One region of the Deinococcus multiflagellatus genome, then DNA from elsewhere that is predicted to be linked to it. Evidence: riboswitches for the same ligand, from Rfam matches in the RefSeq annotation. Region 1 holds a riboswitch; the other holds the start of a gene.
What was found. A riboswitch is a leader RNA that binds a small molecule or an ion and turns the genes downstream of it on or off. The one in region 1 is predicted to bind cyclic di-GMP.
Positions count from the first base shown of each region.

Region 2: linked by a shared signal. The riboswitch ahead of K7W41_RS08985 (DUF11 domain-containing protein) and the one ahead of K7W41_RS13300 (hypothetical protein) in region 1 are both predicted to bind cyclic di-GMP.

Region 1 is NZ_JAIQXV010000011.1:12,714-16,001, forward strand. Features, by position in the region: gene K7W41_RS13290 (GntR family transcriptional regulator) at 1-367, shown strand, start outside; gene K7W41_RS13295 (sterol desaturase family protein) at 360-1,208, shown strand; cyclic di-GMP riboswitch class II at 1,726-1,810, shown strand; gene K7W41_RS13300 (hypothetical protein) at 1,862-2,389, shown strand; gene K7W41_RS13305 (hypothetical protein) at 2,459-3,241, shown strand; gene K7W41_RS13310 (hypothetical protein) at 3,242-3,288, shown strand, end outside.
Region 2 is NZ_JAIQXV010000005.1:102,282-105,569, forward strand. Features, by position in the region: gene K7W41_RS08975 (hypothetical protein) at 1-224, shown strand, start outside; gene carA (glutamine-hydrolyzing carbamoyl-phosphate synthase small subunit) at 308-1,492, shown strand; cyclic di-GMP riboswitch class II at 1,649-1,734, shown strand; gene K7W41_RS08985 (DUF11 domain-containing protein) at 1,994-3,288, shown strand, end outside.

The DNA.
Region 1 (3,288 bases):
GCCGCACTGGATGGCGGCCTCGGCGCGGCTGGACCCGGCGCCGCTGCGCGCGCACCTGGGCGCCCCGCCCGAACCCGGCACCCCGGACGCCCCGCAGGCTTTTACCGCCTTTGACTGGACGGTCCAGAGCCTCGCGGCCCACGGCAGTGGCAATGCGCTGGCGCCGCTGCTGCTGGGCGCCTTCCACGAGGTCTACACCCAGGCCGGGCCCCTGTATTTCCGCGACGTGGCCCGCCAGACCCGTGCCCTGGACCACTACCGCGCCCTGCACGCCGCGCTGGCCCTGGGGCCCGACACCGCGCGCCAGGCCGCGCTGACCACCGCCCTGGACAGCCTGCACCTGTGGCCGGGGGGCACCCATGATTGACCTCTTGCAACGCGCCATTCCGGTCTTCGTGCTGTCGCTGCTGATCGAGTGGGCCGCCTACCGGTTCCTGGGCGACCACGACGAACACGGCGAGCCGAAGATGGGCTACGCCGCGCGCGACACCCTGACCAGCCTCAGCATGGGGATTGGCAACGTGCTGATCAACGTGTTCTGGAAAGCAGTGGTGCTGGGCATCTACACCGCCCTGTACCTGTGGACGCCGCTGCGCCTGCCGTCAGAGGCGTGGTGGGTGTGGGTGCTGCTGTTCTTTCTGGACGACTTTGCCTACTACTGGTTTCACCGGATCAGCCACGAGGTGCGCCTGTTCTGGGCCAGCCATGTGGTGCACCATTCCAGCCAGCACTACAACCTGTCGACCGCCCTGCGCCAGACCTGGGTGCCCATGACCGCCCTGCCCTTCTGGCTGCCGCTGCCGCTGCTGGGCTTTGAACCCTGGATGGTGCTGCTGGCGCAGTCCTGGAACCTGCTGTACCAGTTTTTCGTGCACACCGAGCGCATTGGGCGCCTGCCCCGGCCCATTGAATACGTGTTCAACACGCCCAGCCACCACCGCGCCCACCACGGCAGCAACGACGTGTACCTGGACAAGAACTACGCGGGCATTCTGATCATCTGGGACCGGCTGCTGGGCACCTTTCAGGCCGAAACCGAGCGGGTGCGCTACGGGCTGGTGCACAACATCAACACCTACCACCCGGTCCGCGTGGCCTTTCACGAATTCGCGGCCCTGTGGCGCGATGTGAAAGGGGCCCGCACCTGGCGCGACCGCCTCAACTATCTGCTGCGCCCCCCCGGCTGGCGGCCAAGACAGGACGGGTAGAGCGGGAACAGGGAGAACGTGACCGGCGGCGAAGAAGCCGCCGTCTTTCTTGCCTGCACCTTTGATGCGCCTTTGAACAACGCCCGGGTGGCCGGCACCTCCACGACAGGTGGGCGGCGCACTGGGTGCAGCTGGCGACCTGCCGCCCCTGTACTTCACGCCTGACCGAGCTCCACGACAGGTGGGCGGCGCACTAGGTGCAGCTGGGGTCCGGCTCTCCCCTGATCCGGCCCTGACAAAGCCTCTGTCAGAGCGTCAGCCCCTTCATGAAAGAGGTCTGGCAACAGAAGAGAAAAGCGGGATAAGGGCGAAGGCCGAGAGGCCCGTTCACCAATTCTCCCATTCAGAGCGGTTTTTTGCTCAAAAGATTTTACCGAACGCTGGCAGCCGCCCCTACCTCTTGCACCACCACAGCGCCCGAGTTCCCCCATGTGTTCATTCTTGCCCAATCTGTCTCATGTCAGAGGGTTGTGAGCGCCCAGGCGGCATCTTTCGTGCACTTCGTTTCGAGATGACTCAGGCGAAGAGGTGCGTTGATCTCTGTCCTGTAATCCGGGCACCTCGGGCAGAGGGAGCAAGTGGTGCGACCGACTCGGCGCGCAATTCGTGGACAGGCCACGAAACGCCCTTGTCTGTAAGAAAGGGAGATCATCATGAACAAGATCAATGTGATTCTGGCGGCTCTGGCTCTGTGCTCCACCACTCCTGTTCTGGCAGCGGCAACTGCCGCCACCCAGTCCACCACCGTGACCGCCACCAACAGCGGCACCGATACCCTGAGTGTGACGGGCAACCTCTCGGTGGACTTTGTGAACGCTGAGTTCGGCACGACCGCGCAGGCCGCCGGCAGTGCCAGCGTGGCTTACGAAACCCAGGACAACACTGCCGATGGCGACCGCTCGATCACCGTGTCGCTGGCGCTGGCCGGCGGCCTCACCAGCCTGCCCGCTGGCATGACCATCAGCCTGACGCCCACGGTGGGCACAGCCGCTGCAGGCAACGGCGGCACGGGCGCCGCGGTGAACTTCAGCGGCAACAACTTCGCGGCCCAGAACCTGATCACGGGCATTGCCCAGTTCACGACCGGCGGCACCGCCAACGTGGCCTACTCGGTGACCGCCACGCGCGGCTTCGAGAACTTTACGGGCACGCTGACCTACACCATCGGCACCGGCCTGTAAGCGCAACACACACCCACCAGCGGGGAAAGGGGCCACCGGCACTTTCCCCGGTTTTCTTGAGGTTCTGGCATGAAGAAGCTTGCTGTTCTGGCCACCTTAATCAGCCTGGGCGCCGCCCGGGCGCAGGTGCAGGTCACCAGCCCCCTGGTGGTCGAGCACACCGCCAGCCCCAACACCACGCTGGAGGGCTCACTGACCCTGAGCAATACGGGCGCCGCCCCGGTGCAGACCCAGCTCTCGCTGGGCGACGTGCGGTCGGACGCCAAGGCGGGCACGGCTTACCTGAAACCCGGCGCCCTGGAGCGCAGCAACACGGACTGGATCAAATTTTCCAGCACGCTGGTCACGGTGCCCGCAAAGGGCAAGGTGACCGTGCCCTACCGCATTCAGGTGCCCCGGAATGCCGCCCCAGGCAGCCACTGGGGTGTGGTGTTCGTGACCCCGGTGACCGGCAGTGGCGCAGCGGCCCCCACCCGGCCCAACAGCCTGAGCCTGCAGCAGGTCACCCGGTATGCCGTGCAGGTGGTCGTGCAGGTGCCCGGTGGCCAGAGCCAGCTGAAGTTCCAGGACCCCCAGCTGGGCCGCTCGGGGAGCGGCATGCAGCTGAATGTCACCCTGAGCAATACAGGCACGCGCCTGGCCGTGCCCACCACCCGGGCCGAGATCTACGACGCCAGCGGCAAACTGGTGCAGAAGATCGCGGGCCGCCCCCGCCGCGTGTACCCCGGCATGAGTGTGCTCGAAACCTATGCCATCACGGGTCTGCCCGCTGGTAAGTACCAGATTCTGGTGCTGGCCGACGACAAGAACGCAGAACTGGTGGGCGCGCGGTACGCCTTCACGGTGAACTGAATGACCGGGCGCGCGCTGGTGCTGCTGGGGTTGCTGCTGGGTGTGGG
Region 2 (3,288 bases), on a different contig from region 1:
GCAACGCGGGCTTTGGCTTTACCCCGGATCTGCCTGCCCTGAGCGGCAAGGACCTGATGGGCAGCCTGCCGGCCGAGCTGCAGGACGAGGAACTGGAAGAACTGCTGGCCCCGGCCATGAACGCGGCGGCCGACCTGATCAACCGCTTTGACGGCATGACCTCACAGCGCAGCGTGACCGGGAATGTCATCATCGGCAAGGCGAGCGTGCGCTACCGCTGGTAAACCCGTGACTGGGCAAGCCAGGATGGACCGCGCGGCGCCCGGCCATGAAACGCGTCCAGCGAGGCGCGAATGGAGGGACACACATGATCAGAAAAGAGCGGGCCATCCTGGCCCTGGAAGACGGCACCGTGTACCGGGGCTACGCCTTCGGACACCGGGGCGAAACCGTGGGCGAGGTGGTGTTCAACACCTCCATGACCGGCTACCAGGAGATCATGACCGATCCCTCGTACAACGGGCAGATCGTGACGATCACCTACCCGCATGTGGGCAACTACGGCGTGGCGATCTACGACATGGAGAGCAACAAGCCCTACGTGCGCGGCTTTATCTCGCGCGAGTTCTCGGGCGAGTACTCCAACCACCGCGCCCAGCAGTCGCTGGAAGCCTTTATGCAGCAGTACGGAGTGGTGTCCATTCAGGGCATTGACACCCGCGCGCTGGTGCGGCGTCTGCGCGAAGGCGGCGTGGTCAAGGGCGTGATCGCCCACCGCTCCTACACCCACCCCGAAGATTCCTACGGCGAGTTCACCCCCGCCGAGGAACAGGTGTATGTGCAGCGCGCCCGCGACCACCAGGACATTGACGGGCACGACATGACCCGCGAGGTCACCACCGCCCTGCCCTACGCCTTTCCCACCCTGCGGCACGGCAAACGCGTGGTCCTGATGGACTTCGGGATTAAGCACACCATCATTGAGCGGCTGGCCGAGGTGGGCATTGAGCCTATCGTGGTGCCCGCCCATACCACCCCGGCGCAGATCATGGCGCTGCAGCCGCACGGCCTGTTTCTGTCCAACGGCCCCGGCGATCCGGCCCCGCTGGAATACGCCCACAAGACCGCCTGGGAACTGATGGGGCTGCTGCCCACCTTCGGCATCTGCCTGGGCCACCAGATTCTGGGGCTCGCGGCGGGCGGCAAGACCTTCAAGATGAAGTTCGGCCACCGGGGCGGCAACCAGCCGGTGAAGAATCTGTTAACGGGGAATGTGGAGATCACGTCGCAGAACCACGGGTACGCCGTGGACATTGATTCGATTCCCAATGGGGCCTTCGTGGCCACCCATGTGAACCTGAACGACGGCACCCTGGAGGGCATGGCGCACGCGCGCTACCCGGTGTTTTCGGTGCAGTACCACCCGGAAGCCAGCCCAGGCCCGCACGACAGCCGCTACCTCTTTGACCGCTTTATTGAAGAGATAGACGCCTTTGATGGGGGAACTGGTACCCCCATTGCCAAAGCGTCATCCGGCCGCCTTGGGGTTTGACAACCCCCCCCAGGCCCGGGATGATACGGGTGGACGTACGGAGTGAGAAAGTTCATAGTGACGCCTGAGTCAGACATGAAGGTGTCAGTCCTCTGAACCCTCGCTTGCGTGCCTGTCCGGAGAGACCCCGGCGGCTTTCGCCCCCTGATTGCACAACCTGAGTTCTGAAGCGATGAATCACCTGGCGCAGACGGGCGCTTATGTCAGGTGAGGAGCGAGTGGCGCGACCGACAGAAGGCGGAACTGTTCCGCAGGCTGTCGGTCAACTCTTTGTTCTCGGAGGTGTGTTCTGATGCTCAAGCTGCCCGCGCTTTACCCCGCCACGGTCACCGCTTCATGCGGGGGCCGTGGCCGTTGTGGTTTGGCGTGGCGGCGCGCGGTGGCCCGCACCGCCGCGCGGCCCCAGACCCCCGCCTCCTGCCCGGACCAAACGCGCAGATGACCCCCGCGCGTGACCGTCACCTGAGAAGCTTTCGCCCCCTGCTCCCCGGAGGAAACGACATGAAGAGATCCTGGACCATCTGCACCCTGCTGGCCGCGCTGGCCGCCGGCACCGCCTCCGCTGCCGGGACCCCGGCCGGCACCGTGATCACCAACACGGCCGAGATCGTGTTCACGCCTGAAGGCGGCACCACCCCCAACCCCCCCATTCCCTCCAACCCGGTGACCACCACCGTGCTGCCGGTGCCCAGCTTCACCATCACCCCCAACGACGGCAGCGCCGACCGCACTGTCCCCGACTACACCCGCCCCGGGCAGAGTGCGACCGCGCGCCCCGGCGACACCGTGAGCTTCGCCTACACGCTGACCAACACCGGCAACGTGCCGGGCGAAGCCTACGACCTGACGAACACCCCCGACCCCGCCGGGACCGTGAAGACCCCGGACAACATCCGCTTCTTCCCCGCCAGCGCCGACACCAACAACGACAACACCCTGAGCGACGCCGAAATTGCGGCGGCCACCGCCATCACCTCCATCTCGGGCGTGGCCATTGACCAGAGCGTGAAGTTCTTCCAGGTGTACACGGTGCCCGCCGCCGCCGCCAACACCGACCGCTACGGCGCCGACCCCACCGGCAACCGCCGCGACAACCCGGCCTTCAACAACGACCCCAGCGTGCCCCGTGACGCCAACAACTCCAACGTCACCACCGTGGCCCGCAACGACTCGGCGCTCATTGGGCCCAAGAATGACCCGGACGGCAACGGCAACCCCGTGACCCCGCCCTACGCCAGCCCCGAGGGCATCACCATTACCCCCAGCGCGAGCGACACCCAGACCGCGCAGGCGATTGCCACCACCACGACCATCACCTTCACGAACACCGTGCAGAACACCGGTAACCGCCCCGACGTGCTGGACATCACCACCAGCCTCGCGGGCTTCCCGGCCGGCGCGACCGTGACGCTGCTGAAGCCCGACGGCACCCCGCTGCCCGACACCGACGGCGACGGCACCCCCGATGTGGGCACCGTGGCCCCCGGCGCCACCGCCGACGTGCTCGTGCGCGTGACCTTCCCGGCTGGCGGCGCGCCCACCAACCCGGTCAACGCCCCCACGGTCACGGTGGTCACCACCTCCAGCAACGACCCCAGCAAGAGCGACGCCACGCGCGACATCGTGAACCTGCCGGGCCTGTCCTTCGGCAACCCCACGCCCACCCCGGGCGGCAACCCCGGCATCCCCGGCACCCCCGAAGCGGGCCAGCCCGGCAACCCTGGTTCGCCCGTCATTCCGCCCAGCACCTGCACCAGCGCCACGGCGCCCACCCGCACCTCCATTGGCATGGAAAT